3 regions of the Allobosea sp. FG18 genome follow, and region 1 is predicted to be linked to each of the others. Evidence: predicted binding sites of a transcription regulator. Region 1 holds the regulator's gene; each other region holds the start of a gene.

The links. Region 1 encodes LexA, which represses DNA repair genes until DNA is damaged. Its sites were predicted from a motif close to TGTTCNNNNTGTGTTCNG; they were not measured.
Region 2: ACODTJ_RS22425 (ImuA family protein) is a predicted target of LexA. The motif match lies at 7,806-7,823, and genes of this name have one in related genera.
Region 3: ACODTJ_RS25945 (ImuA family protein) is a predicted target of LexA. The motif match lies at 1,652-1,669, and genes of this name have one in related genera.

Annotation. Positions count from the first base shown of each region.
Region 1 covers NZ_JBMDKB010000004.1:46,973-57,138, forward strand. Annotated here, with positions in the region: gene ACODTJ_RS06055 (helicase HerA domain-containing protein) at 1-835, shown strand, start outside; gene ACODTJ_RS06060 (anthranilate synthase component II) at 1,040-1,657, shown strand; gene trpD (anthranilate phosphoribosyltransferase) at 1,673-2,686, shown strand; gene trpC (indole-3-glycerol phosphate synthase TrpC) at 2,694-3,500, shown strand; gene moaC (cyclic pyranopterin monophosphate synthase MoaC) at 3,497-3,979, shown strand; gene ACODTJ_RS06080 (molybdopterin molybdotransferase MoeA) at 3,979-5,190, shown strand; gene lexA (transcriptional repressor LexA) at 5,448-6,161, shown strand; gene ACODTJ_RS06090 (ComEC/Rec2 family competence protein) at 6,155-8,446, opposite strand; gene gltX (glutamate--tRNA ligase) at 8,600-10,021, shown strand.
Region 2 covers NZ_JBMDKB010000022.1:19,548-29,713, reverse strand. Annotated here, with positions in the region: gene ACODTJ_RS22450 (sulfate adenylyltransferase subunit 1) at 1-43, opposite strand, end outside; gene cysD (sulfate adenylyltransferase subunit CysD) at 43-945, opposite strand; gene ACODTJ_RS22440 (phosphoadenylyl-sulfate reductase) at 942-1,751, opposite strand; gene ACODTJ_RS22435 (error-prone DNA polymerase) at 2,077-5,493, opposite strand; gene ACODTJ_RS22430 (Y-family DNA polymerase) at 5,490-7,034, opposite strand; gene ACODTJ_RS22425 (ImuA family protein) at 6,940-7,791, opposite strand; gene ACODTJ_RS22420 (helix-turn-helix domain-containing protein) at 7,900-8,181, opposite strand; gene ACODTJ_RS22415 (phospholipase D-like domain-containing protein) at 8,534-9,979, shown strand; partial or broken gene ACODTJ_RS22410 (endonuclease/exonuclease/phosphatase family protein) at 10,067-10,166, shown strand, end outside.
Region 3 covers NZ_JBMDKB010000032.1:9-10,174, reverse strand. Annotated here, with positions in the region: gene ACODTJ_RS25960 (pyridoxal-phosphate-dependent aminotransferase family protein) at 1-360, shown strand, start outside; gene ACODTJ_RS25955 (hypothetical protein) at 475-1,089, opposite strand; gene ACODTJ_RS25950 (hypothetical protein) at 1,235-1,552, opposite strand; gene ACODTJ_RS25945 (ImuA family protein) at 1,699-2,451, shown strand; gene ACODTJ_RS25940 (Y-family DNA polymerase) at 2,423-3,889, shown strand; gene ACODTJ_RS25935 (error-prone DNA polymerase) at 3,886-7,146, shown strand; gene ACODTJ_RS25930 (DNA polymerase III subunit epsilon) at 7,216-7,962, shown strand; gene ACODTJ_RS25925 (UvrD-helicase domain-containing protein) at 8,016-9,737, opposite strand; partial or broken gene ACODTJ_RS25920 (ATP-dependent nuclease) at 9,742-10,166, opposite strand, start outside.

The sequences.
Region 1 (10,166 bases):
CCGCGACCTTGAACGCGGCCAGTTCGTCGCGCTCGGCCCTGCCCTGTCGAAGCGCCCGCTGCCGATCCGGATCGGCACAGTCTCCTCGGTTGATCGCGGCAGCGCGCCGGGATTGATGCCGCTCCCGGAGCAGGCACCGGAGGACGCCGGCAAGCTGATCTTCACGCGCGGCGAGGACGAGCCGCTTCCGCTGGCCCGCCCTGCCCGCCCCGCGCCGCGCCCGCGGCCCGATCCGACCGAGGTGCTGCGCCGGATCGAGAATTATCGCCCTGCCCCGCAGCCGGAACCCGAGCCCGAGATCGAGCTGGAGCCGGAAGAGCGCGAGGCGATCATGGTCGAGATCCTGCGCGAGTTGATGGGCGATCCCGAAGCGCGCTCGCGGCAGGTCGCCGTGCTCTATCAGGATTTCACCGTGCGCTGCCGGATGCGCCGGCTCGGCCGCACGCATCTGAGCCTGGAGGAGTTCCGCCGCCGGCTTGCGGTGGCGCGCGCCGGCGTCAGCGACAGCATCGCGACGAGCGAAGGCTGGCAGACCGCCGTCGCGTCATCAGGCACCTTGCCGGAAGACCTGCAAGGGCTGTTCCTCTACATCGCCCGCACCGCGATCGAAGGCCGCCCCTGCCCCAGCGATGCCGAGCTCGCGGAGGTCTATGGCAGCGCTTCGCCGAGCCGCGCGCGGCGCGTGCTCAGCTATATCGAGGAGCGCGGGCTGATCGTCTGCCATGTCGATTTCCGCGGCCAGCGCACACTGGCGCTGCCGGCGCTCGGCGTCGAGACCGCGCCGGGACTGGCCCAGCCGCGCACGGCCGGCATGCCGCGCAGCGTGCGGGGGTGAGACGTATCCACCGTCATTGCGAGCGTAGCGAAGCAATCCAGGGGGACTGGGCTGGAGCGTTCGACCCGGTCCCCCTGGATTGCTTCGTCGCTTCGCTCCTCGCAATGACGTATCAGCGCTTCCGCGGGGTCCTTCTCCCCCGCGAAACTTGACCAGCCCGCCTCAGAGCGTGCATGACCTCAACCCGCATTCACGGGTTCGGCCATGCGCGTTCTGTTGATCGACAACTACGACAGCTTCACCTGGAACCTGGTCCATCTCATCGGTGGGCTGGGAGCCGAGGTCGATGTCTGGCGTAACGACGCGCTCACCGCCGAGGAAGCGCTTGCCGGCGATCACGACGCGATCGTGCTCTCGCCCGGCCCCTGTACGCCCAACGAGGCCGGAATCTGTCTGGACGTCATCCGCGAAGGCGCGGGCAAGAAGCCGATCTTCGGCGTCTGCCTCGGCCTGCAGGCGATGGGCCAGGCCTTCGGCGGCCATGTCGTGCGCGCGCCGCTGCCGATGCATGGCAAGGTCTCGTCGATCCGCCACCGGGCGCGCGGCCTGTTCCGCGGCATCAACGGCCCGCTGCAGGCGACGCGCTATCACTCGCTCGTGGTCGAGCGCGCCTCCTGCCCGGATGTCTTCGAGATCGAGGCGGAGAGCGATGACGGCCTGATCATGGCGCTCTCGCACCGGGAGCTGCCGGTCCACGGCGTCCAGTTCCATCCGGAGAGCATCGCCTCCGAGCATGGCGCGACGATCCTGCGGAATTTCCTCGATCTCGCGGAGCGATGGCAGAGCGAACGCGAAGCCTCCGCCCTGACCCTTTCAGCCTGATTCCGCAGAGTTCCCATGGACGATTTCAAACCCTTCATCGCCAAGGTCGCGACCGGCGCGACGCTCTCCCGCGAGGAAGCGCGCGACGCCTTCGACACCATCCTCTCGGGCGAAGTGACGAACGCCCAATCAGCCGCCTTCCTGATGGCGCTGCGCGTGCGCGGCGAGACGATCGACGAGATCGCCGGTGCCGTCGGCGCCATGCGCGGCAAGATGCTGCCGGTGAAGGCGCCGCCCGAGGCGATCGACATCGTCGGCACCGGCGGCGATTCCTCCGGCTCCTACAATGTCTCGACGCTGGCCTCGATCATCACCGCCGCCTGCGGCGTGCCGGTCGCCAAGCATGGCAACCGCGCGGCCTCCTCGCGCTCCGGCGCGGCGGACGTGCTGACCGCGCTCGGCGTCAAGGTCGGGCTCGATCCGGCCGCGACCGAGCATTGCATCCGCGAGGCCGGCGTCGGCTTCATGTTCGCGCCGACGCATCACGCCTCGATGCGCCATGTCGCGCCGGTGCGCACCGAGCTCGGCACGCGCACGATCTTCAACCTGCTCGGCCCGCTCTCCAACCCGGCCGGCGTCAAGCGCCAGCTCATCGGCGCCTTCTCCGAGACCTGGCTGGAGCCAATGGTCAAGGTGCTCGCTTCCCTGGGGTCGACCCGCGTCTGGGCCGTGCACGGCTCGGACGGGCTCGACGAGATCACCACGACGGGGCCGACCCGTGTCGTCTCGCTGGAGAACGGCAAGATCGAGAGTTTTTCGATCAGCCCGGCCGATGTCGGCCTTGAGCCCGCCAAGCCCGAAGTTCTGCGCGGCGGCACGCCGGAGGAGAATGCGGCGGCGCTCAACGCCGTGCTCGCAGGCGACAAGACCGGCTTCCGCGATATCGCCGCTTTCAATGCGGCAGCGGCGCTGCTCGTCGCCGGCAAGGCGACGGACCTGAAGGACGGCTTCGCCCAGGCGACGGCCGCGCTCGATTCCGGCAAGGCCAAGGCGACGCTCGCCGCGCTCGTCAAAGCCTCGAACGCGTGAGGCCGGCATGACCGATATCCTCGCGAAGATCGAAGCCTATAAGCGCCAGGAGATCGCGGCTGCGAAAGCCGCCGTCCCGCAGGCCGAAATCGAACGCCGGGCGCGCGCCGCCTCCAAGCCGCGCGGCTTCGCCGATGCGCTGGCAGGCAAGCTCGCACTGGGGACGCCCGCGCTGATCGCCGAAATCAAGAAGGCGAGCCCGTCCAAGGGCCTGATCCGGGCCGATTTCGACCCGCCTTCGCTCGCCCGCGCCTATGCGGCCGGCGGCGCGGCCTGCCTCTCCGTCCTGACCGACGCGCCATCCTTCCAGGGCCAGCCGGAATTCCTGACCGCGGCGCGCGAGGCCGCCGGCCTGCCGGCCTTGCGCAAGGATTTCCTCTACGAGCCCTATCAGGTCTACGAGGCCCGCGCCTGGGGCGCCGACTGCATCCTGATCATCATGGCCAGTGTCGACGACGCTACCGCGAGCGCCCTGAACGAGACCGCGCGCGAGCTCGGCATGGACGTCCTCGTCGAGGTCCATGACGATGCCGAGCTCGACCGGGCGCTCAAGCTCGAAAGCCGGATGCTCGGCATCAACAACCGCGATCTGCGCAGCTTCAATGTCGATCTCGCCGTGACCGAGCGGCTGGCGCCGCGCGTGCCGGCCGACCGTATCGTCATCAGCGAGAGCGGCATCTTCACGCATGCCGACATTGCCCGGCTCAACCGGATCGGCGTCAACAGCTTCCTCGTCGGCGAAAGCCTGATGCGACAGGCCGACGTCACCGCCGCAACGCAGGCGCTGCTGACCGGCAAGGCCGTCGCGGCGTGAGCCGGCTCAGCCATCTCGACGCGCAAGGCCAGGCGCATATGGTCGATGTCGGCGGCAAGGCCGAGACGACCCGCATGGCGATCGCCGAAGGCCAGGTCGTCATGGCGCCGGAGACGATCGCGATCGTGCGCGACGGCAACGCCAAGAAGGGCGACGTGCTCGGCACCGCACGCCTCGCCGGCATCATGGCGGCGAAGCGCACGCATGAACTGATCCCGCTCTGCCACCCGCTGCTGCTCAGCAAGATCGCCGTCGACCTCGCGATCGACGAGGCCCTGCCGGGCGTGCGCGTGCGCGCCGAGGTCAAGATGAAGGGCCAGACCGGCGTCGAGATGGAGGCGCTGACCGCCGTCTCCGTCGCCTGTCTTACCGTCTACGACATGGTCAAGGCCGTCGACCGGGCGATGCGGATCGAGAACATCCGGCTGCTGCACAAGTCTGGCGGCCAGTCGGGCGATTACGAGGCGAATGCTAGCTGATGGCGCTCACTCCGGTCCCCGTCGCGCGCAAGGCGCTGCTCGACAGCATTCCGGAGCCGACGGGAGCGGAAACCCTGCCATTGGCGCAATGCGCCTGGCGGGTGCTCGCCGGCGAGGTCAAGGCGCTCAGGACCCAGCCGCCCTTCGCCAATTCGGCCATGGACGGCTATGCCGTGCGTGGCGACGAGATGGCGGAAGGCGTCTCGCTCTCGGTGATCGGCGAATCCGCCGCCGGCCGGGCCTATGAGGGAGCGGTCGGCCCGGGACAAGCCGTGCGCATCTTCACGGGCGCGCCGATGCCTGACGGCGCCGACACGATCCTGATGCAGGAAGATGCCGATGGCGTCGACAGCCCTGTCATTCGCGTCCGCGTGCCGCCTGCCAAGGGCAAATTCCTGCGCGCGGCGGGGCTCGACTTCCACGAGGGCGACGTTTTGCTGTCGGCCGGTCGCGTGCTCGACAGTGCGGCACTCGGCCTCGCCGCCGCGATGGGGCATCCGACTTTGCCGGTCCGGCGGAAGCCGCGCGTCGCGATTCTCGCCACGGGCGACGAGTTGGTGGCGCCGGGCGAGCCGGTCGGCCGCGACCAGATCGTCGCCTCGAACTCGTTTTCGCTCGCCGCTCTCGTCGAGAAGGCCGGCGGCACCGTGCTCGACCTTGGCATCGCCCGCGACGACCATGCCGATCTCGCCGCGAAGATCGCAAGGGCGCGCGCAGCCGATGCCGATGTGCTGATCACGCTCGGCGGCGCCTCGGTCGGCGCGCACGATCTCGTGCAGGAAGCGCTGACGCGGGCCGGCATGACGCTCGGATTCTGGAAGATCGCGATGCGGCCGGGCAAGCCGATGATGACCGGGCGGCTCGGCCGGATGGTCGTGGTCGGGCTGCCGGGCAATCCGGTCTCCTCGATCGTTTGCGGCCATCTCTTCGTGCTGCCCTTGATCGAGGCGCTGCTCGGCATTGCCGATGCCGATCGCGACCGCAGCATTCCCGCCATCCTCGGCCGCGACATGCCCGGCAATGACGAGCGCGAGGACTATCTGCGCTCGGAGCTCACGCTGACGCCGGAAGGCTGGGTCGCGACGCCCTTCGACCGGCAGGATTCCTCGATGCTTGGTACGCTCGCGCGGGCGCAGGCCCTGACGATTCGGCCTGCCCATGCCGCTGCCGCGAAGAAGGGCGATTCCTGCCGTATCCTGCCGTTGCGGTAGAGCGCGCGCTCTTTATTGCCCCCGCGACGTCATTCCGGGCAAGCGAAGCGCAGACCCGGAATCCATCGTAGAACGCCGCGCTCCATGATGGATTCCGGATCGGCGCCGCTGACGCGGCTTGTCCGGAATGACGGCGCGTTTTCCATACGGCTATCTCACGCTTCCGCGAAGGCATAGCAGCTTGCGGAACACAAGCAGAACGCGTATGGTGTTCGTGCTTTGTTTCGAATCTGCGCTTTGAGGGGCTGGCGGCGACCATGCTGACACGCAAGCAACACGAACTCCTGCGCTTCATCCAGGAACGCTTGCGCGAAAGTGGCGTGCCGCCCTCCTTCGACGAAATGAAGGACGCGCTCGACCTGCGCTCGAAATCCGGCATCCATCGTCTCATCATGGCGCTGGAGGAGCGCGGCTTCATCCGCCGCCTGCCAAATCGGGCCCGCGCGCTCGAAGTCATCAAGATGCCGGACGGGTTCGGCGCCCCGCAGCCGCGACCCCGCTTCAGCCCGGCCGTCGTGCAGGGCGGTCTCGGCGCCCAGCCGAGCGTCGCCAAGCCCCGGCCAGCAGCGGTCGAGGACGACAGCCGGCATTCCATCGCCATTCCCGTCATGGGCCGCATCGCAGCGGGCACCCCGATCTCGGCGATCCAGAGCCGCAGTCACACCGTCTCGCTGCCGCCGGACATGCTCGGCTCCGGCGAGCATTACGCGCTCGAAGTGCGTGGCGACTCGATGGTGGAAGCCGGCATTCTCGACGGCGATACCGTCGTCATCCGCAAGCAGGACACCGCCAATACCGGCGATATCGTCGTCGCGCTGATCGACGACGAGGAGGCGACGCTGAAGCGCCTGCGCAAGCGTGGCTCCTCGATCGCGCTCGAAGCGGCGAATCCGGCCTATGAGACCCGCGTGCTCGGCCCCGACCGGGTCAAGATCCAGGGCCGCCTCGTCAATCTGATGCGACGCTACTGAAGGCGCTCGACATCGGCGTCGACCTCACTGTCGGAGGCTGATGCAGGCTGCACCGTTGCGGGCTGACCAACCGGCCGGGTTGCCACCTCTGCAGGGCGAGGCTCGCGCCGGCGGGTCCATGGACGGTCGGCTGCGGTCGGCTCCGAGGTTCGGCTGTTCCACCCGGTCGCCGTCCGGTAGAGCGAGGTCGCGCCGTCGCGTGATAGCGCCATCCGCTCGACCAGTCTGGCCTTGCAGGCCCCGCTCCAGGGAATGGCGGTGACGACGAGATCGGCGCGCAGGCAATCCTCGATGATCGCGAGACGCTCGCGCGTGTACGAGATCGTGCGCTTGTCGGTCGTCTGCGCGACGCAAGCCAGCCGGTCGCAGGTGACGCCGGTGCGCAATGTCGGATCATCCGGCGAGCGGCTGTCGCCATCAGCAGCGAGCCATTGCTGCAGGACGAAGCGACTGGGCTTGCCGGCGATGGCGAGGCGTCCATCGGGACCGCGCACGGCAAGCCCGGAACCGTCGCGCTCGATCAGGATCTCCGGCCGCTCCGGCTTGCCGGCAATGGCGACCCCGAGGATGAGCGGCACGGCCGCCAGCCAGCGCCAGGCCGTGGTCCAGAGCGTCAGCCAGAGTAAAGCCATCGCGAAACAGGCCAGCACGACCGGGCCGAAGGCTGCGACCGTCACGGTGGAATGGTCGATGGTCGCGACCCAGTGCGCGACCTTAAGCACGACATCGGAGGCAAGCCCCATCAAGGCCCAGGCCGGCCAGTCCAGCCCGAACGGATAGGCTAGCACGCCGAACACCGCTGCCGGCATGACGAAAAGCGAGACGAAGGGCAGCGCCATGGCGTTGCCGAGCAGCCCAAACGGGTTGAAGGTCTGGAAGTGATAGGCGCCGAAGGGGGCGGTCGCGGCGGTCGCCAGCATGGTGGTGACGAGGATGCCGAGCGCCGCCGTCCAGATTGGCCCGAGCGGCCAAGGCAATGCCGACGGCGGCTCGCTGCGATCTCTCCGCTCCCAGCGCTCGGCGAAGGCGATCAGCGCCGCGACCGCGCCGAAGGACATCTGGAAGCTCGGCCCGAGCAGCGCTTCCGGCTCGCGCAGCAGCACGATCATGGCGGCGAGCGCGAGGTTGCGCATGCTGAGCGCCGCGCGATCGACCAGGATCGCGCCGAGCATGACCAGCGTCATGATCAGCGAGCGTTCGGTCGCGACATCGCTGCCCGAGAAGATGCAATAGGCGGTCGCGCCCAGCATGGCCGCCACAGCGGCGAGTTTCTTGACCGGCCAGTGCAGCGCCACCGTCTGCGACAGGGCCAGCAGCGCGCGCACCAGCCAGAAGATCGTGCCGGCGGCGAGCACCATGTGCAGGCCGGAGATCGAGACGATGTGATAGATACCGGCGGCACGCAGGTCGTTATTGGTGGCCTCGGTGATCAGGCCGCGCTTGCCGGTGACGAGCGCGGCGGCAACCGCCCCGCCCTGCCCGCCCCCGACCTCGGCGATGCGTTTGGTCAGGGCATTGCGGGCGCGGTCGATCGTCACGTCGAGCGCGAGGCGCGCCGGCAGCGGATATGGCGGTGCTGCCAGCGCGATCTTGCCGGAGATGCTGCCGACGGCGCCGATCCCGCGAAAGAAGGCGTCGCGGCCGAAATCGTAGCCGCCGGCTCGCGCCGGTCCCGGAGGTGGCAGCAGGCGCGCGGTTGCGACGATGTGGTCCCCCGGTGCGACGGAGCCCTGCCGGATATTGACGCGGACCCGCTTCGGCCGCTGGTCCACCGGCACATTGGCGAGATCGGTCACCAGTATGACGAGCCGCGCGCCGCTGTCGCGCGCCTCGACGCTCTCGACGAAGCCGGTCAATTCGCCGATGCGCGGCCGCTCCAGCATCGGCGCCTTGATATCGTCCGTGCGCCAGACGCCGGCAACGAAGCCCAGAAAGGCCGCCGCCGCCGCGAGGCAGGTCATCGACGCGAGAGGGCGCCTCCGCAGGGCGAAGGCCGCCGCGCTGCTCAAGCCTAAGCCGAGCAGCGGCGCCCATAATGCCGGCTCACGATCGGCAGCGAAATAGAGCAGGATGCCGGCGCCCATCGCGATCGGCAGCCATAGGAAGGGCCGGCGCCTCTCGACCTCCAGCGCGAAACCCCGCGAGAGATGGAGCCAAAGCTGCCACAGCAACGGGCGAAGATTGGCCGCCAGCGGGGCCATGGCACCGAGCCGTGCCGGCAAGGCATCGGCGCGCGCGCCGCGCCGGCCCTGTGCCTGCCCCTGCCCCGGCGGTGCCGGCTGCATCGCCCGCTCTCCCCCGCCGGCGCTGCGATTTGACCGCTTAGCGTTTCCGGCAAAGCCATGTTACAGGGCGCGCGCCGGTTGTCATGTCACGATCCGGCCCCTTCCCCTGTCTTGCCCCGGACGGCCCTGGCCGCCCGGCCGGAGTTCCCTCCCATGAGCAACGCCGTCGTCACGCGCTTTGCGCCCTCGCCCACCGGATTCCTGCATATCGGCGGAGCCCGAACCGCGCTGTTCAACTGGCTCTATGCCCGCCGGCAAGGCGGCAAGATGCTGCTGCGCATCGAGGATACCGACCGGGAACGCTCGACCGATGCCGCCATCGCCGCGATTCTCGACGGGCTGGAATGGCTCGGGCTCGACTGGGACGGCCAGACCGTCTACCAGTTCCAGCGCGCCGCCCGGCATCGCGAAGTCGCCGAGCAGATGCTTGCCGCCGGCAAGGCTTATCATTGCTATGCCACCCCGGCCGAGCTCGAGGAGATGCGCGAGAAGGCGCGCGCCGAGGGCAAGCCGCTGCGCTATGACGGGCGCTGGCGCGACCGCGATCCGTCGACCGCGCCGGAAGGCGCGAAGCCCGTCATCCGCCTCAAGGCGCCGCAGACCGGCGAGACCGTGGTCAATGACGAGGTCCAGGGCCGCGTCGTCTGGCAGAACGAGAATCTCGACGACCTCGTGCTGCTGCGCTCGGACGGCACGCCGACCTATATGCTCGCCGTCGTCGTCGACGACCATGACATGGGCGTGACCCATATCATCCGCGGCGACGACCACCTGACCAATGCCGCCCGCCAGACCCAGATCTACGACGCGCTGGGCTGGGACGTGCCGAGCATGTCGCATATCCCGCTGATCCATGGCGCGGACGGCGCCAAGCTCTCGAAGCGCCACGGCGCGCTCGGCATCGATGCCTATCGCTCGATGGGCTATCTGCCGGCGGCGCTGCGCAACTATCTGGTGCGGCTGGGCTGGAGCCATGGCGATCAGGAGGTGTTCTCCACCCAGGAAATGATCGACGCCTTCAAGCTGTCCTCGATCGGCCGCTCGCCGGCGCGCTTCGACTACGCCAAGCTGGAGAACCTCAACGGCCTCTATATGCGTCAGTCGGATGATGCGGACCTGCTTGCCGCGCTCAAGGTCATCCTGCCGGAGATCGGGCCGGCGCGCGGCCTCGGCGCCACGCTCTCGCCGGAGCTGGAGGCAAAATTCCTCGCCGCCATGCCGGGCCTCAAGGAGCGCGCCAAGACGCTGATCGAACTGCTCGACAGCGCCTTCTATCTCTATGCCCAGCGCCCGCTGCAGCTCGACGACAAGGCCAAGGGCCTGCTCGACGAGGCCGCGCGCCAGCGCCTGCCGAAGATCGCGGAGAAGCTCGCCGCCGTCGACGACTGGTCGCCGGCCCCGCTGGAAGCGGCGGTTCGCGCCTATGTCGAGGAGAGCGGGCTCAAGCTCGGCCAGGCGGCACAGCCGCTGCGCGCCGCGCTGACCGGCCGGGCGATGTCGCCGGGCCTGTTCGACGTCATGGCGGTTCTGGGCCGCGAAGAGACGCTGGCCCGGCTCGCCGATCAGGCCGCGTGAAGCAGGACGAACAGGGCCACCCTGTCATTCCGGGGCTTCGCGTAGCGAAGAACCCGGAATCCACGACCGGGTGAGCCGCCTGCAACCGAACACCTGATGCCTCACCCAGTCGTAGGTTCCGGGTTCGCGCCCGTGGCGCGCCCCG
Region 2 (10,166 bases), on a different contig from region 1:
GCGCCGGCCTCAGTGTCTTCTTCTTGGCGAGCGCGAAGCCCATCAGAAATAGCCTTCCTGCTTTTTCTGTTCCATCGAGCCGGAGCCGTCATGGTCGATGACGCGGCCCTGCCGCTCGGAGGATCGGGAGGAGCGCATCTCGGCGATGATGTCGGAGAGGTTCGCCGCCTCGCTCTCGACCGCGCCGGTCAACGGATAGCAGCCCAGCGTGCGGAAGCGGACCATGCGGGTTTCGACGGCCTCGCCGGGCCGCAGTTCCATGCGCTCGTCGTCGCGCATGATCCAGGCGCCACCACGCTGCACGACGGGGCGCGGCGCCGCGAAATAGAGCGGCACGACCGGGATGTTCTCCAGCGCGATGTAGTCCCAGACGTCGCGCTCGGTCCAGTTCGAGAGCGGAAACACACGGAAGCTCTCGCCGCGATGCTTGCGGGTGTTGAAGAGCTGCCAGGGCTCCGGGCGCTGGTTCTTCGGGTCCCAGCGATGCTCGGGCGAGCGCAGCGAGAAGACCCGCTCCTTGGCCCGACTCTTCTCCTCGTCGCGGCGCGCGCCACCGAAGGCCGCATCGAACTTGTGGAGGTCGAGCGCCTGCTTCAGCCCTTGCGTCTTCATCACATCGGTATGGACGCGCGAGCCGGAGGCGAAGGGGTTGATCCCGGCCTCGACGCCCTCGCGATTGATATGGACGATCAGGTCGAGCCCGAGCCGCTTTGCGGTTTCGTCGCGGAAGGCGATCATCTCGCGGAACTTCCAGGTCGTGTCGACATGGAGCAGCGGAAACGGCGGCCTGGCCGGATAGAACGCCTTCATCGCGAGGTGCAGCAGGACGGCCGAATCCTTGCCGATCGAATAGAGCAGCACCGGCTTGTCGCAGGTCGCCGCGACCTCGCGGATGATGAAGATCGCTTCCGCCTCGAGCTTCTGGAGATGGCTGAGCTGGATCATTGGCGCACCTCCGCGGCCGAGCGCGCGGCGCGCGCCAGCTTGCCGTCCTGCCCGACATGCAGGCCGCATTCCCTGGCCGCGTCGTCCTCCCACCACCAGCGCCCGGCCCGCTCGGGCTCGCCGGGGCGAATGGCGCGGGTGCAGGGCTGGCAACCGATCGAGAGGAAACCCTGCCCGTGCAGCGGGTTGAGCGGCACGGCGTTCTCCTTCGCGAAGGCGAGCGCGCGCTCACGCGTCCAATCGATCAACGGGCTCGCCTTGACGAGGCCGCGGGCCGCATCGGCCTCCGCCAGCTTTACCCCGCCGCGAGCCGCCGACTGGTCGGCGCGCAGGCCGGTCAGCCAGATATCGGCGCCGGCGAGTGCACGGCCGAGCGGCTCGACCTTGCGGATCTCGCAGCAGGATTTGCGGGCATCGCGCGAGGCATAGAAGCCGTTGATGCCGTTCTGGCGGACATGGAGCTCAAGCGTGTCATGACGCGGGTAGTAAGGACGGATCAGGATGCCATAGCGCTCCTCGGTCTCCTGCCAGAGCGCATAGACTTCGGGGAAGAGCCGGCCGGTATCGAGCGTCGCAAAGGTGACCGGGAGCTTCGCCGTCGCGATGAAATGGGTGAGGACCTGGTCCTCAAGGCCGAAGGAGGTGGTGAAGACCACCCGGCCCTGCGCCTCTCCGACGATGCCGGCAAGACGCCCGGCAACATCCGCCTTGCCGAACGCCGCATCGAGCGCGGCTGCGCGATGCGCCAGCAGCGCCTCTGCCGGCGTGGTCGCGGTGGGTTCGTCCGAGCCGAAGCCATTCGCCATGGTCGTGGCCGCCTGTTCGGTAAATCGAACGAACCACTTATACCCATGGCGACAAAGGTTCAATTTACAGTAGGTAGCGTGTTTTTTCTTATTTCACTTCCGTTGGAGAAGTTTGTTTTGGCGGACGTTTCCGACGACGCCTCGAGCGATGCTCCGCCCTTGCCTCCTCCTCGCCGTCATCCCGGACAAGCGACGAAGTCGCGCCGATCCGGGATCCATTCCGGAGCCTATCGAATAGAGGTTCCGGAATGGGTCCCGGGTCTCCCTTCGGTCGCCCGGGATGACCCGCATGGAGATGGCTAAGACCATGCGAAACACCTGCCGCTCAATGGAAATCTCGTGATTTCGGGAGGATGCGAACATTTCGCGGATGGCGATGGCGCGGCAGCGGCGGGTTCTTGAGTTCGTCGATGGGCATCGGCACCTCGGCGCGATGCGTATCCGAAAGCGAGAGCAGATCGATCGAACGATCCGCGATGCGCTGCGCCATGAGATGAGTGACGCCCTCGACGCTCTTCTGCACCCGGCCCTCGACCAGCATCAGCCGTGCGCCCATGACCTCGCGGCGAAAACGCTCGAACAGGCGAGCCCAAATCACGACATTGGTGATGCCGGTCTCGTCTTCCAGAGTGACGAAGATGGCGTTGCCCTTGCCCGGCCGCTGGCGCACCAGCACGATTCCCGCCGTGCGGACGAAGGCGGCATCGGGTCTCGCCTCGGTCTCGGCACAGCTCAGCACGCCTTCGCGGCGGAAGCGCGGGCGCAGGAGCTGCATCGGATGCCCTTTCAGCGAGAGCCGGACGGTCTGGTAATCGGCGACGATATGCTCGGCCAGCGGCATGAGCGGCAGCGCCATGCTCCGTTCCGAGCCCAGCTCGCGGGCCTGCGCGGACTGGAACAGCGGCAGCGCGGCATCGTCCGGCAGGCGTCGCACGGCCCATAAGGCTTCGCGGCGATCGAGGCCGAGCGAGCGGAAGGCATCGGCATCGGCGAGCAGACGCATGGCGCGGGCGGGTAGACTGGCTCGACGCATCAGCTCCTCGACATCGCGATAGGGGCCGCCAGCTTCCCGCTCCTCCGCAATGGCCTTACCCCACTCATCCTTGAAGCCGTCGATCTGGCGGAAGCCGAGCCGCAGGGCGAAGGGGTCTCTCCCGCTCTCCTGGCGCGGCCGATCGCGGTAAGAACTTGATTCCGAAACAGCTTCCAAGCTGTTGTCCAAAAAGCTGGAATTGACATCGGCCGGCCGTGGTTCGACGCCGCCGTTCTCCTCCGCCTCCCGTACGATCTGGGCCGGAGCGTAGAAGCCCATCGGCTGGGAATTCAGCAATCCGGCAGCGAAAGCCGCCGGATAGTGCTTCTTGAGATAGGAGGAGATGTAGACCAGCTTGGCGAAGGAGGCCGCATGACTCTCCGGGAAGCCGTAGCTACCGAAGCCCTTGATCTGCTCAAAGCAGCGCTGGGCGAAATCGCGTTCATAGCCGCGTGCGACCATGCGCTCGACCATCATCGTCTCGTAATTGCCGATGGTGCCGGCATTGCGGAAGGTCGCCATCGCCTTGCGCAGGCCATTGGCTTCGATGTCGGAGAATTTGGCGGCGACCATGGCGAGCCGCATGGCCTGCTCCTGAAAGAGCGGCACGCCCTCGGTCTTGTTCAGGACCTCGAAAAGCTCATCCGGCCGTCCATGCTCCTGCGAGGGGGCCGGATAAGTCACCTCCTCGATCCCCGCTCGCCGCTTCAGGTAGGGATGGACCATGTTGCCCTGGATCGGGCCGGGCCGGACGATCGCAACCTGGATGACGAGATCGTAGAATTTCCGCGGCTTGAGCCGCGGCAGCATGTTCATCTGGGCGCGGCTCTCGACCTGGAAGACGCCAAGCGACTTGCCCTCGCAGAGTATATCATAGGTCGCTTCGTCGCCATCCTTGAGATCGGCGAGCGCGTAATCCCTTCCCCCGTTCGCCTTGATCAGATCGAACGCCTTGCGGATGCAGGTCAGCATGCCCAAAGCCAGCACATCGACCTTCATCAGCCCTAGTTCGTCGATGTCGTCGCGGTCCCATTCGATGAAGGTGCGCTCGTCCATCGCGGCGTTGCCGATCGGCACGGTCTCGTCGAGGCGTCCGCGCGACAGGACGAAGCCGCCGACATGCTGCGAGAGATGGCGCGGATAGCCCAATAGCCGGGTGGCGAAATCGACGGCGCGGCGGATCGTCGGATTGGTCGGATCGAGCCCGGCCTGGCGGATACGGGCATCGCCGATCTCGCTGCCCCAGCTGCCCCAATTGGTATCGGCGATACGGGCGGTGACGTCCTCGGTCAGGCCCAGCACCTTGCCGGCCTCGCGGATGGCGCTGCGCGGCCGGTAATGGATCACGGTCGCGGCGATGCCGGCGCGCTCACGGCCGTAGAACTTGTAGATCCACTGGATCACCTCCTCGCGCCGCTCGTGCTCGAAATCGACGTCGATATCGGGCGGCTCCTTGCGCTCGGTGGAGATGAAGCGCTCGAACAGCACGTCGTTTTCGGCCGGATCGACGGCGGTGATGCCGAGCACGTAGCAGACGGCGGAATTGGCGGCCGAGCCGCGGCCCTGGCAGAGGATTCCCTTGCTGTTGGCGAATTCGACGATCTGGCGGATGGTCAGGAAATAGCGGGCATATTCGAGCTTTCCGATCAGGTCGAGTTCCTTCGCCAGCAAGCCCTGAACCTTGTCCGAAATGCCGCCGGGATAGCGGATCAGGCAGCAGCGCCGGACCAGCTCCACCAGCCAGTCCTGATCCTTCCAGCCTGGCGGAATCGGCTCATCGGGGTACTCGTATTTGAGTTGGCCGAGATCGAATTCGATGCGGGAAAAGAGAGCTTGCGTCTCGGCGATGGCCTCGGGCGCATCGCGGAATAGGCGGGCCATTTCCTGCGGCAGCTTGAGATGGCGCTCGGCGTTGGATTCGAGCAGGCGCCCGGCCCGCTCGATGGTGGTGCCCTCGCGGATGCAGGTGAGCACATCCTGCAGGTCGCGCTGCGCGATGGAATCGTAGAGCGCGTCATTGGTCGCGATCAGCGGCGTGCGGGTCGCTGCCGCGATCGCCTTGAGACGCGCGAGGCGGCGGCGGTCGTCGCCGCGCCGGTGCATGCTGGCGGCGAGCCAGACAGCGCCGGGCGCGGCCTCGTCGAGCCGGGCGAGCAGCGCCGGCAGATCGTCGAGCCTGCGGCCCGGCATCAGGGTCAGCAGCAGATCGCGGGCATCGTTGAGGAGGTCGTCGAGGACGAGGTGGCATTCGCCCTTCCTAACGCCGTCCTTGAGGTTGCCGTGGCTGAGCAGACGGCAGAGCCGGCCCCAGCCGGCGCGATTGGCAGGGTAGACGACGATATCGGGCGTGCCGTCGGCGAAGACGAGGCGGGTGCCGGTCGCGAGCTTGAAGCGCTCCGCCTTCGCCTTCATCTGCGCGGGGGTGAAAGGCAGGGCGGCAAATTCAGGGTTCTCGGCCCAGTAATACTCGCCAGGGCTGCCGCCTTCCCTGACCTTGTCGGGCGCCGGCAGGCCATCCTCGCGCAACTGCTTCAGCGCTGCCCAGGCGCGCACGACGCCCGCCACCGTATTGCGATCGGCGATGCCGATGCCGGAATAGCCGAGCAGCAGCGCCGTCAGCACCATATGCGGCCCCGGCGAGGCGCCGCGCAGGAAGGAAAAATGCGAGGCGGCAATGGGTTCGACGAAGGCATTCGCAATCTGATTCATGCGAAGAACCCGTGCAGGAACCAGCGCGGCGGGGCGCTGTCGGCTTCGTAGAAACCGATGCGGTAAAGCCAGAAGCGGCGTCCTTGCGCATCCTCGACGCGGTAATAGTCGCGCATCGGCTCGTCTGAGCCGTCACGCCACCATTCGGGGGCGATGCGCTCGGGGCCTTCGGCGCGGGCGACGTCATGGATGAGGCGCCGCCAGCGGAAGCGGATCGGCGGCCCATCGGGGACCTCCGCGATCGCCTCGACCGGCTGGGGCGGCTCGAAGAGCTGGAGCGGGCGGGCCGGCGGCTCCTGCGGTTCGGGCGCGGACCAAGGCGTTTCCGGCAACGACGCTGCGGCCGAGAGTGCCTTGGCAGCACGGACGGGATGATGCGTGTCCTGCGCCGCGAAGCGCAGCACGCGATCGCGGCCGAAGCGCGTGACGAGCCGGTCAACCAGATCGGCCACCGCCTCCTCCTCGACCGCCCGGCCGTCGAGGCTGTGCTGGGGCGTGTCGAGCGGCTCGCAGAGCGGCACGGCGAGCTTGATCGCATCGAAGCCGAAACCCGGATCGAGCGGATCAGCCAGGGTCTCGACGCGCTCGCGATAGAGCCGGAGCAGCGCCCCGGCGTCGCGCGAGGGACGCCCGGTCTCGATAGCGAGGCGGCGCACGGCGCCATCGCTGCGAAAGAAGCCGAGTTCGAAGATGCGCCCGCCCTCGCCGCGTGCCTCCAGCACCCGCGCCGCTTCGCCGATCAGCCTGACGACCACGGCCTCGAGGCTCGCGGCATCGGCGAAAGGCTCGGCGAAATGGCGCTCGACCACACAATCGGGCGGCGGGCGCAGGGGCGTGATGCGGCGGTCCTCATGGCCGAGAATGCGCCGCAGCTTGACCGCCAACGCCTCGCCGAAACGGGCGGAGAGCGTTTCGGAGGGGCGCTCTGCGAGGTGGTCGAGTGTCTTGAGACCGGCGCGGGAGAGCGCGATCACGGTCTCAGTGTCGGTATCCAGAGCGGTAGTCGGCAGCGAGCGCAGCAGCGCCTCCTCCTGGCCGGGGGGGACGATGCCACCCCGGCCATGGCGGGCGCAGGCGCGAGCGGCGTCAGGCGTGCCGGCGATGGCGGCTTTCAGTTTGAGGCCACCGCGCTGCATGGCGCGCCCGGCAAGATTACCGAGCTCCGCCTCGCCACCGAAGAGATGAGCGCAGCCGGTGATGTCGAGCATCAGGCCATGCGGCTCGTCGAGCGCGACCAGCGGCGTGAAGCGGTCGCAGAAACCGGCGAGCGCTTCGAGGAATTCGTTGTCGGCCTGCGGCTGCGTCTCCAATGCAACGAGATCGGGAATGCGGGCGCGGGCGTCGGCCAGCGTCATCCCCCGCGTCAGGCCGAGAGCGACGGCGCGCTGGTCGCAATCGACGAGGCGCAGGGCGTTGCCCTGCATCTCGGTCAGCACATGCGGCTTCTCAGCCTGTGCGCCGGAGGCTGGTATCGCGCCCGTCCGCCGCAGCCTGTCCGTCGCCAGGAAGGGGAACCAGAGGGCGAGATAGCGGCGCGGCATGATCTGTCCGGGCAGATCGGTCGAAAAGGCTGCGTTCCGCAAAGCAATGTCGGTCACGGTCCCACTCCACACGCCACTCACGCTCGGCCGCGCCGCCGCGCTGGCGCAGCAATCTCAGGGCGAAGGCCGGGGCGCCCGGCGCATTCGCCTCCAGAGCCCGCGAGGCGAGCGCCCTCACCTGCCAGCGCGTGCGCGCCGCGCTCGGTGCCTCGGCGGCCGCGACGCGCAGCAGCAGTACCGGCACGCCCGAGGCTTCCGCCGCGAGGGCGAGCCGGCGGCTCGCCGTCAGGTCGAAAGGGCGCGGCTCGCCCCAAGGCTCGATCAGCACGGCGCCCAACGCGGCACAGCGCGCCGCTTCAGCCCCGGCCCGAAGCACCCCTTCGCCATCGCGCGCCCGGACCAGGAGCAGGCGCGCCGGATCGAGCCCGAGCTCGTTCAGCCCCGGCGCATGGATCCGCCCGGCCTCGGTATCGACGAAATCCTGCCGCGCCCAGAGAATGGTGCGTTCATCGGCCTTCTCCTCGACCTGCCCCGCCCGCAATGCGAGTCCGAGCGCGAAACCGGTCGCAGCGGCGAGATCGGCGACCTCGGCGGCGTAGATCTCGTGCAGCGCGGCCCTTACGAGCCCGCCGTTCAGGATCTCGTCCAGAGCGGGCACGCCGAGGCCGATCCGGCCGGCCGCGGCCGGACCGCTCCGCAGAGCGGCCTCAGCAAGGCTGCGGCGCAGATCGGACAGGGTCGGTGCGGTCTCTGGCATGGAAGCACGATAATTGTTCTCTATTTGTTCTTTTATAGAACGCTCCCGGCCGGAAGGCGAGTCGAGTCTTCCAGCCGTCCCCATGCCCCTGCCAGAGGGTGACGCGGATCAGGTCTCGCCGCTGACGGCCAGGGCCTTGATCTGCGAGGGCGGGCGGCCGAAGCGCTTGCGAAAGCAGCGGTTGAAATAGGAGAGACCACCAAAACCGACCTCATAAGCGACGGCGCTGATGGCCAGGGTCGCAGCCTCGGCCGTGACCAGCCGCTGCCAGGCGCGGTCGAGCCGGCGCTCCAGCACATGATCGAAAAAGGTCCGCCCCTCGGCCCCGAACAGCTTCTGGTGAGGAGCGACGGCATGCCGACGAACGCGCCGCGGCGTGACGTCTCGCACATCCTCTAACTGATCGATCTCAACATGGTGGAGCGGATCGAACTCGTCGCGGGCGCCTCCAGCCTCTATGGCGCGGGCGCGACCGGCGGCGCGATCAGCACCGCAATCCGCGGATTCCCCAGAATATCGGCCGTTCGCTGGCGCCGGAAGCCCCGGTCACGGTCTCCGGCAAGGTCGCCGACGCGATGGGCTACGGTTGCCTGTTCTCGCTGGCGACCGCGATCTCAGCCATCGCCGTGATCGCGACGGCCCGGATGCTCGCGCTGCGAAGATCATGCAGCCACCGGGCGCCGGAACGATCGAACTCGGCTGAGCATGGCGGAGAGCCCGTCCCCGCGCTAGCCTTGGCCGCATGTGGGAGATTCTCTCAACCTATTGGCCGCATATCCTCGCGGTCATCACCGTCGTGACGTCGACCGTCGCCGGCGCGCATGCGGTGATGACGAAGGACGAGGTGCGCGCCGCCATCGGCTGGGTCGGCGTCATCATCCTCTCGCCGATCGTCGGGCCGCTGCTCTACGCCATCGCCGGAGTGAACCGCATCCGGCGCGCCTCGATCCTGGCGCAGCGGCCGGGCCATGGCATGGCCGCCGCCGATTTCCATGTCGAGGACGAAGTCGTCGGGACGCATTTCGGCCGGCGCTTCCTCGCGCTCAAGACGCTCGGCGATCGTGTCGCCCGCCATCCGCTGACCACAGGCAACCGCATCGAGACGCTGGAGACTGGCGACGCGGCCTATGCCGCGATGCTCGCCGCGATCGCTGCGGCCGAACGCAGCATCATCCTGGAAAGCTATATCTTCGACCGCGATCCGCTCGGCCTGCGCATCGCCGACGCGCTGATCGAGGCGCATCGACGCGGCGTTGCGGTCCGGGTGCTGATCGACGCAGTCGGGGCGCGCTATTCGGTGCCGAGCATCGCCGGGCATCTGCGCGAGGGCGGTGTCGCCGTCGATGTCTTCAACGGCAACATCATCGTGGGCCTCAGGCTGCCCTACGCCAATCTCCGGACGCACCGGAAGATCATCGTCGTCGACGGCACGGTCGGCTTCATGGGCGGCATGAACATCCGCGAGGGCTTCACCCGCGAATTCGCCGGCGATGCCTTCGCCCATGACACGCATTTCCGCATCGAAGGCCCCGTGGTCGCCGATCTCTTCGCAGTCGCGGCCGAGGACTGGTGCTTCGCCACCGGTGAAGCACTCGCAGGCCCCGCCTGGGAGATTCCGGCACTGGCGCGCGGCGGCATGCCGGTGCTGGCGCGCGCAGTGCCGACCGGGCCGGATTCCTATCTCGAAACCAATCACAAGCTGTTGATCGGGGCGCTGTCGGTGGCGCGCCATTCGGTCCGGATCATGTCGCCCTATTTCCTGCCGGACCAGGAACTGATCAGCGCGCTCGTCACCGCGGCACGGCGCGGCGTCGACATCGATATCGTCGTGCCTTCGGTGAACAATCTCGTGCTGGTCGACCGGGCCATGACCGCGCAATTCGACCAGATTCTGAAGAATTACTGCCGGATTTGGCGCTCCACAGGCGCCTTCGACCATTCCAAGCTCCTCGCCATCGACGGCAGCTGGGCCTATGTCGGCTCCTCCAATCTCGACCCGCGCTCGCTGCGCCTGAATTTCGAGATCGACCTCGAAGTTCTGGACCACGGTTTCGCCCGCGCGATCGAGCGCCGGATCGAGACGGTGATGGCCACTGCGACCCCGGTCACGCTTGCCGGCCTGCGCGCCCGGCCCTATGTCATGCGTCTGATCGACAGGCTGATCTGGCTCGGCTCACCCTATCTCTGAGCCGCAGCGGTCATACCCCTGATGCCATGAATGCCTATGCCGGTCCCCGTTCGACCAAGCGGATCCGGAGCACGAGCCGGCGGAGCGATGCAGAAGAAGAGCCAGAGCCTGCCCGCCAGCATCATCGCCTCGCTGCGCCAGCGTAAGAACCGCCCCGGCACCATCCCGGCCGGCGAGGACGGACGCT
Region 3 (10,166 bases), on a different contig from region 1:
CGCCACGCCGCCCTTGCCAAGGCGACGCATGCTGCCGTGGATCTCTGGTCGAGTGGTCAGGCTCTCACCTTCGGAGTGACTGATGGGGCAGACCGAGCGCCGTCTGTGACAGCTGTGTTAACGCCTGGCGTCGACGTAAGCGTCATCACAGCCTTCGCACGCGACGTCTGTGGCGTAACGCTCGGCCTCGGGATTGGAGATTATCACGGCAAGGCCTTCCGGATCGCCCACATGGGTCATTTCAACGCCGCGGCACTTATTGGAGCTCTCGGAGCCGTTGAGATGGCGCTTCAGGCCAAAGAAATCCCGCACGGCTCGGGTGGTGTGGCAGCCGCAATTGCCAGCTTAGCCGCCGCGTGAAAGAGACTGCGATCCTGCCGCATGAAGGACTTGAACAAATCAGGTGTCGCTCAACCCGACAGGTTCAGGCGACAGCTGAGTAGCTTTTTTACCCGCCCGTTCGGGGCGGCATACTCACCGAAGCAGACCTTCAGCCTCAAACTCTTCCCAGCCGTCGAGGCCGGTTTCCTGTTCGTCCGGGCCGGGCGCTGCCTCACGGGATTTGGCCGAACGCTTGCCCGCGCGCGTCAAAGCCGCTTTTCCAGCTGCTCGCCGCCGGTTCTCCGCTGTCGTTGCGATATCCTCTTCCCGCCAGATTTCCGGCAGGCCGCTATCGAGGACATGCTCGATGAAGCCTGGGGTGAACACGTGAAAAGTGACGGCCTTGGCCCGACCACGTAGCTTGACCGTCTTTGTCCCCGCGCTCTGGAGCCGGCCGTCGTCGAGCCACTTATGACGCTCGCGAGATGAAATGGAGAGAATATCCTCGGCCTCGCTGGGGAGGATTGGCAACTCGGCAATTTCGGCCAACATATCCGCTACGATCGCAGACAGAGCGTCAAACTCAACAGCTTCGGCGTCCGGCATGTGAAGGATCGCTTTGCCGGTTTCGACCGTGAAATGCTTCCGCATTGACCAAGGAAGCCGCCGCCTGATTTCGCGCTCGATTCCCTTGGCGCGGATCGACGACCCAAGGGTGGCCGTTGATGGAAGAGGCCACTCCGCGATGTGCGTTGAGATGCGCTTCACATAATGCTCTGCTCAGGATTGCGGGTCCGGAATTAATTGCATGGATCAATCGCGTGTTCCCAGCTTCTACATTCCTGGTGGCTGCGGCAAATACGTTGCTCCTTAGACGTGGGCGTCCTGAAGGTCGTCGATCCGCTGTGGGTGATCAGTTACCTCCCGACTTAAGCCACTCTTTTCGGAGCTTTTGTCGATCGAGTTGCGCTTCAGCGAGCTCCTCCCGGAGCCGTTTGTTCACGCCTTCCAATTCGGCGCGCAAGGCGCTTCGATCAAGTTCTGCAGGCATGGCTTCGCTGTTGACCGTCTGATCGAGAATATCTGCCAGCACGGTGTGAAGGAACTGGGAGCACTCCTCCTCGTTCTCCGGCGCTGGAACCAGGATCTGCGCCAGAAGGGCTAGCGCGAGCCCTCGCCAGGCGACCACCTCGTATGACTGCTGGACGATTTCGGTTGGATCCTCGGACATTTGGTTCTCCTGCTCGGATGCACAGGCTGCTTCTCGGCAACCTCCCGTCGCGTCGCTGTGTTCCCGCCAAACAACGAGCTTGACTCTCAGCCTCTCGCTGAGAACATAAGAGGAACATCAGGTGTCGTTCTAGCAGGTAAAGTCCGTTGCGGCCACAGCCGTTATTTCAGTCGCTCCGCGACCAGATCGAGCGGATCGAGGGCCGAGGCGCCCGCGGCCGGACGGTGCTGCCGTTCGGTATCGCGACGGTCGACTCACGCTTGCCTGGTGGAGGCCTCGCGCTAGGAGCACTGCATGAGGTCGCGGGCGGCGGCAACGGCGCGATTGACGGTGCAGCGGCGGCATTGTTCAGCGCCGGGGTTGCCGCGAGGAGTCGCGGCAAGGTGCTCTGGTGCCTCACCCGAGCCGATCTGTTCGCGCCGGCGATGGCGCAGGCGGGGTTGATCCCTGACCGCGTGATCTACGTCGAGGCCGGCGATGACAAAACGGTGCTCGCCTGCATGGAAGAGGGCCTGCGCCATGGCGGGCTGGGCTCCGTCGTCGGCGAGGTAGCCCGCTTGTCCATGACAGCGTCGCGTCGCCTTCAGCTCGCCGCGGAGGGGACAGGTGCTATCGGCATCGCGCTGCGACGATGGCGACGCGAGGTCGACGCCTCTGATTTTGGTCAGCCCACGGCGGCGATGACCCGATGGCGGGTTTCGGTGCTTCCATCGACAGCGCTGCCGGTGCCGGGGGTAGGGCGGTCACGCTGGCTTGTTGAATTGATTCGGGCCCGGGCAGGCGAAAGCGCGGATTTTGAGTTGGAGGCATGCGAAGACACGGGTCGTCTCGGTCTTCCTCCCGAACTGGTCGATCGATCGGTTTCGGCGGATGGCTGGCGGCGCGGCGCCTCCGCCTGAGGTCCCGCTCGTCCTCATCGCTCGCGACGGCAGCAGGAGGCTAGTGCAGGCGGCGAATGCCGCTGCACTGACAGCCGGGCTTCGCGTCGGCATGCCGGCCACGAAAGCGCAGGCGCTCTTGCCTGGCCTGCTGGTCGAGGAAGCGAACCCCGCCGCGGACGCACAGGAGCTTGAGCGGCTGGCAATCTGGCTGCATCAGCGCGTCGCCCCGATCGTCGCGCCGGACCCTCCCGATGGTATCGTCATCGACACGACGGGTGCAGAACACCTGCATGGCGGAGAAGCCGACATGCTGGACGCCATCGTTGGACGCTTGGCGATCTCGGGCGTCGAGGCCAGGGCTGCGATCGCTGACAGCTGGGGGACGGCCCATGCGCTCGCTCGATACACTTCTCGGGCAACGATCGTGACGCCGATCGGGCATGAAGCGCAGCCGCTATTGCCGCTGCCTCTAGAATGCTTGCGACTGCGCGCCACGATATCGAACGACCTGCGCGTTCTAGGATTCGAGACTGCCGGCGACATCATCGCCCAACCGCGCTCGCCGCTCACGCTGCGCTTTGGGCCAGAGATCGCTCGCCGATTGGCCCAGGCGCTCGGGGAGGTCGCGGAGCCCATCATCTCTATCCGCCCACCTGACCTCATCGAAGTTCGGCGCGCGTTCGCCGAGCCGATTGGCGCGCCGGAGACAATTGCTCGCTACATCGGCAAACTGGTTGCCCAGCTCTGCGATCGCCTCGAGGCGCGCTGTCTTGGCGCTCGGCGCCTCGATCTCATCTGCCATCGTGTCGACCGCGGACTTCAGACAGTGCGGGTTGGGCTCGCCAAGCCTGTTTGCGACGTGAAACCACTTACGCGGCTCTTCTGTGAGAAGATCGAGGCGATCGAGCCTGGCTTCGGCATCGAGATCATGACGCTGGCAGCGACCTTGGCTGAGCCGCTCGAACGAAAGCAGGCGGTCAACTCCCTGGTGGAGGAAACCGGCGCGGACGTGTCCGGCCTCATCGACACCCTCGCCAATCGTGTCGGTGAGCGGGCCGTCTATCGGATGGTCCCGGTTGCCAGCGATGTCCCCGAGCGTTCTGTTCGCCGTGTCGCAGCGCTAACTGAGGAGACCGGAGCGGTCTGGCCAGGCCACTGGCCGCGCCCGGCGAGGCTGCTACCGAGACCGGAACCGGTCGAGACCATGGCGCTGCTACCGGACCATCCACCCGCCTGGTTCAGTTGGCGCGGGATCCGTCGGCGGGTCCGGCGCGCGGATGGCCCAGAGCGCGTGTTCGGTGAGTGGTGGAAGCGCGAGGCGGAGATGGTCGCCGTGCGCGACTACTTCCGGGTCGAGGATGATGCCGGCGAGCGCTACTGGCTCTATCGCGCGGGCGACGGCGAAGACGTCGCCACAGGTTCGCATCGCTGGTTCCTGCATGGCGTTTTCGGATGAGCGCCCGGTATGCAGAGCTACAGGTCACCAGCCATTTCAGTTTCCTGCGCGGCGCCTCCTCGGCTGATGAACTGTTCGCCCAAGCCGCGCTGCTCGGCATCCAGGCGCTCGCGGTCGTAGATCGTAATTCGCTTGCCGGGATCGTACGGGCGCACGAGGCGGCGAAGACAACCGGCGTCAGGCTGATCGTCGGCTGCCGCCTCGATCTCGCTGATGGCATGTCGCTGCTGGTTTATCCCATCGACCGGCCAGCTTATTCGCGCCTGTGCCGACTGCTCTCCATCGGCAAGAAGCGCGGCGGAAAGGCACAATGTCATCTCGAATGGTCGGACGTCGCTGCGCATGCGGAAGGGCTGGTCGCGGTGCTCGTGCCGGACCTGGCCGACGAGGATTGCGCCTTTCGCCTGCGTCGCCTCCGCGAGGGCTTTGGTGACCGCGCCTATCTCGCCCTCTCGCTGCGGCGCCGACCGAACGACCAACTTCGCCTTCATAAGCTGTCGAACATGGCGACGCGGATGCGCGTCCCGACGGTCGTGACCAACGATGTGCTCTTCCACGAGCCAGCCAGGCGGATCCTGCAGGACGTCGTCACCTGCATCCGCCACAACGTCACAATCGACGCACTCGGCGATCGGCGTGAGCGCCATGCAGACCGATATCTGAAACCTCCGGAGGAGATGCATCGGCTGTTCACGCGCTACCCTGAGGCCTTAGCCCGGACGCTGCAGATTGCCGGCCGCTGCCGGTTCTCGCTTGACGAGCTCGCCTATCAGTACCCGGAGGAGCGCGACGATCCCACGCTGACACCGCAGGAGACCCTGGCCAAGCTGACCTGGGAGGGCGCTGCGCAACGCTATCCCGAGGGGCTCTCCGAAAGCGTCCGGGCTAGCCTGAACCATGAGCTGACGCTGATCGAAAGGCTCGGCTACGCGCCATACTTCCTGACGGTGAACGCCATCGTCCGCTTCGCCCGCTCGCGTGACATCCTCTGCCAAGGTCGCGGCTCGGCGGCGAACTCGGCCGTCTGCTTCGTGCTCGGCATCACCTCGATTGACCCGGGCCGCAACGACCTGCTGTTCGAGCGCTTCGTTTCGGAGGAGCGTCGAGAGCCGCCAGACATCGATGTCGACTTCGAGCATGAGCGCCGCGAGATCGTCATGCAGTGGGTGTTCGACACCTATGGCCGAGATCACGCGGCCCTGTGCTCGACCGTTATTCGCTACCGAACCAAAGGGGCCCTACGCGATGTCGGCAAGGCGCTGGGCCTGCCCGAGGACCTGATCGGGACGTTGTCGTCGCAGGTCTGGGCCTGGTCCGAGGAGGGCGTCGAGAAGCGACACGTCGAGGAACTCAACCTCAACCTGGCTGACCGCCGGCTGCGCCTGGCGCTTGATCTCGCCCGCCAGCTTCATGGCGCCCCGCGGCACCTTTCGCAGCATCCCGGCGGCTTCGTCCTGACTAATGACCGCCTCGACGACCTCGTCCCGATCGAACCGGCGGCAATGGTCGATCGCCAGGTCATCGAATGGGACAAGGACGACATCGATGCGCTGAAGTTCATGAAGGTAGACGTTCTCGCGCTGGGCATGCTGACCTGCATGAAGCGAGGCCTAGACATGCTCGCCGACCACAAGGGCGTCGCGCTCGACCTGGCATCGATCCCGCCGGAGGATCCCCGGACTTACGCGATGATCCGCAAGGCTGACACGCTCGGGACCTTTCAGATCGAGAGCCGCGCGCAGATGTCGATGCTGCCTCGGCTCAAGCCGCGGACGTACTATGATCTCGTCGTGCAGGTCGCGATCGTGCGGCCTGGCCCGATTCAGGGCAACATGGTCCATCCCTACCTCCGCCGGCGTGAAGGCCGTGAGCCGGTGCACTACCCCAAGCCCGAGCTGGAGAAGGTCCTCGGCAAGACACTTGGCGTGCCGCTCTTCCAGGAGCAGGCGATGCGGGTCGCGATCGAATGCGCCGGCTTCACGCCCGGCGAGGCAGACATGCTGCGCAAGAGCATGGCGACCTTCAAGTTCACGGGCGGCGTGTCGAAGTTCAAGGAGAAGCTCGTCGCCGGCATGGTCACCAATGGTTACGAGGCCGAGTTCGCCGAGCAGACATTCCGGCAGCTCGAAGGCTTCGGCAGCTATGGTTTTCCGGAAAGCCATGCGGCCTCCTTCGCGCTGATCGCCTACGCCTCCGCTTGGTTGAAATGCTGGCATCCGGACGTGTTCTGCGCCGCGCTGCTGAACAGCCAGCCCATGGGCTTCTATGCACCGGCCCAAATCGTCCGAGATGCCCGCGACCATGGCGTCGAGGTTCGGCCCGTATGCGCGAACACCTCACGTTGGGACTGCACGCTTGAGCCGACCGGCGACGAGCGGCGGTTCGCCGTTCGCCTCGGGCTCAGGATGGTCAAAGGGCTCGCCAACGCTCACGCTGCCGCGATCATCACGGCCCGAGCCCGTCTGCCGTTCGAGTCGATCGAGGATCTCTGGCGTCGGGCTCGGGTGCCCGTGGCCGCTTTAGCTCAGATCGCCGAGGCGGACGGATTCCGGCCCAGCCTTGGGTTTGCGCGAAGAGATGCGCTCTGGGCGATCCGCGTCCTGCGCGACGAACCGCTGCCCCTGTTCGCCGCGGCTGCGGATATGCGCGCCGATGAAACGCCTGAGCCTGCCATCGCACTCCGGCCTCTGGCGACTGGAGGAGATGTGGTCGAGGACTATCGCCATGTCGGGCTGTCGCTTCGCGATCATCCGGTCTCGTTCTTGCGGCAGGATTTTCGGCGTAGGGGCATTGTCAGCTGTCAGGCCGCAATGGACTCGCGCGACGGACGCTGGCTCGAAGCCGCCGGCATCGTCCTGGTACGGCAGCGGCCTGGCTCGGCCAAGGGTGTCATGTTCATTACCCTCGAGGATGAAAGCGGGATCGCGAACCTCGTGGTTTGGCCCAAGGTGTTCGAGCTGTTCAGGCGGACGATCCTTTCCGCAGGGATGATCTCGGTCCGCGGACGCATCCAGCGCGAGGGCGAGGTCGTCCACCTCGTGGCGCAGAGGCTCACCGATCTATCTGCCGACCTCGCCGGTGTTGGGAAGCGCGGGCAGCCTTTCCCGCTGCCTCATGGACGAGGTGACGAGTTTCATCATGGCTCTGCAACGCCTGATCCGCGCGATCTTCCGCCCAAGGGACTACGAGCCCGGGACATTTATATCCCCGATCTGCATATCGACGCGATCAAGGTGAAGACGCGGGATTTTCGTTGATCCACCTGCCAGCGGGGATCGAAAGGCTCCTGCCTTGTATGGACCAGCGGAAATGCTGATCTACAATCCATGCTCAGTAATCGCGTTCGGGTCATCGATCTTGAGACGGGCGGCGACGGCCCCCACGACGTCTGTGAAATCGGTTGGCAGGACGTCTCGCTAGGAGCCGATGGACGCTGGGAAGTCACCGAGGAACGCGGCGCGCTTCTCGTCAATCCCGGACGCGCCATCTCCGCCGATACGATGGCAGTGCACCACATTCGGGATCAGGACGTTGTTGGTGCTCCGTACTGGAAGGACATTGCACCGTCCGTCCTGAAACCAGAGGGCGGAGCTCTGGCGTTGGCGGCCCATCGCGCATCGTTCGAGCAGCGATATTGCCGACCGCGGCTGAGCGCAGGTGCTCAATGGATCTGTACCTGGAAGTGCGCCTTGCGCCTTTGGCCGGATCTGCCGCGGTTCTCGAACCAGATGCTTCGATATCAACGCAAGCCTGCGGGGCTTGTTCATGAGATTGGGCTGCCGGCTCATCGTGCGATGCCCGACGCCTATGTGACGGCACACCACCTCCGGGACATGCTGAACGAGGCTTCGCTCGATCAACTGATTGCGTGGAGTGCGGAGCCGGGCTTGTTGCCCCGCGTACCGACGGGGCCTGATCGCGGCAAGGGATGGGATCAGCTGAGTGTCTCCGCACTGGCCGAGCTCTCAGCGAGCCGTGATGCCGATCTTCGGTTTAGTGCTCAAACCGAGTTAAAGCGAAGGAACATCGAACCTGCGTGCTCACCTGAACCTGCTCAGAAATCCCTGCTATGAGCGCTGAAAACTGACCTCGGCGGTAAAGGGGGCGCTGAACGTGGGTCGCCAACTTAACCAACTACACCTTCGAGCAAGGGGCACGGGTCTCGCACCGGCGTCATGATCCTAACAGCTTTCCGCGCGCGGGTCGCAGCGACATGGAGATTGAATCGTGCAGAGCGTTCGCCATCAGCACCACCCCGAGGCTGCAGATAGCGCTGGAACAGGCCTTCGAAGACGATGACTTCATCGAATTCCTTGCCCTTGGCCTTATGGATCGTCATCACCGTCACACCCCGGTGCGGTCGTGTCGTTGCCGCGAACTGGTCCTCGACCACCGCTGCACGCAGAAGCTCCCGCGCTTTGCGATAGCTGCCTTGCGTTCGCCATGCCTCCGCTAGGCGAGCTTCGATCTGAGCACCCCGCCGCAGGAGCCGCATATGGCGAGCGTCGCGAGCAACGGCTTGGATCTCCTCACGGTCGTTCGCCGCCATCACCGCACGCACAGCCCGCCAATCGGTCATTGGGTCGCCGGTGAACGCCAACGCCTGGACGTCGGCGATCAATTGTCGAACTCCGGGGCCAACGCCCCTTGCACCGAAACCTGCATCGCCTCGTAATCGCACGTTGCGGCCGAGAGTGCGTAGCCTGTTGGCTTTGGCGATTGCCGCGCCGGACGCAATCTCGCTGCGACCTAGCTCGAACGCGGCAAGCCCTTCTAGAACGTGGGCCCCGATTGGGGTGTTATCGATGTTTGGCTCAAGCAAAAGCGCTATTAGCGCGCCCGCGAGCATCGGCCCCTCGGCAGCTACGAGGATTTCGACAGGATAGCTCGGGAGGCCATGATCGGCCCGCGCCATATAGTCGAACACGCTGACAGCGAGGACGTTTGCAGGAACCAGAATCGCCAAAGACCAATCCTGCACCCCACGCAGCCGATTTACCGCGCGGAGTACCTCCTGTTTCAAAGGGCGCAGACTCTGGCCTGGATAGGCCGCCACAGTCACACCTGCATATACCGCCGGCCGAAAGACACCGTCGATCAACGCGTCGGCAAATTGGGTGATTTCGGTGCCATCGCTGCGTCGATTCTCGCCAAGGAAATCGAATTCCGTCGGTCGAAATGTCGCGACGAACTCATCGAAGCGGCGCGGGTCGGCGCCTTTGAACTCGTAAATCCTTTGCTTCGGGTCCCCCAAAGCGATCAGCCGGCTATGTTGTCCGAGTTGGGCGATCATCGACCATTCCTCAGCATTCGTGTCCTGAAACTCATCGACAATGATCAACGGGTAGGCCCCGCCATAAGCCCGCGCCAGAACCGGCGCCTGATGGAAGAGCTCGGTCAGGAGAGTTGGGAAAAGATCAAACGCGATTAAGCCCTCTTCCTGGAAAAGCTGGCGCTGACGCGCCAAGCGCGCCGCTCCTTCGAGTCCAGCAAGTCGGTCGCGGGCCTGCGCTGGCAACAGGAGTTCCACTCCCTGCCGCGCAGACAACAGGTAAGCGTGGCTTTTTAAAACCGTCCAGGCGAAGCCGTGATAGGTGTTGATCTCAATCCGCGACAGCTGCTCCCGGTCGATGGTTGCAGTCGCCTGCTCGGCTACACGAGCAACGGTAGCTCGCGCGAAACTCAGAAACAGAGCCTTAGCAGCGCCACCAATCCTTCCCGCCGACAAATCGGCGCTGGCCTTAGCAAGTGCGATTGTCGTTTTTCCCGATCCTGCACCTCCGCGGACCAGGATGTTTCCATCGGTTAAGAGCAGGCGACGCCGTTTCTCACACATCACCAACGGCATCGTTCTACTCGAAGATGTTCGGTTGCGGTGGCGGTGCTGGCGGCGGAGGTGGTGGCGGCGGAGGTGGCGGCTGAACCATGGCCTTCAGCTGACCGAGGATGGCAATCATCGTCGCGGGCAAATGGCCGAGCTGGCACTGGTCGAAGAAAATCGTGAGGTAGTCGTCTCCCTTTTTGTGCATGAACAGCGCGAGGAAGGGAGCTTGATACGCCTCATGCGGTGCGCCGGCGGCAGGAAGTAGGTGTGCAAGCGCCGGTGGCCACTCGCCGGCCTGGACGAACCAGTTGACGAACCAGCTTTGCATGTCCGCTTGCACCTCTGCACGCAGCAGGTGCTCAAACCCAGCATAGGGCTGCTCGAACGCTCGATCACACGCGGCTACGATTGCGTATTCCGATGAAGCCGGCCATTGATTCCGAAACGAAGCCG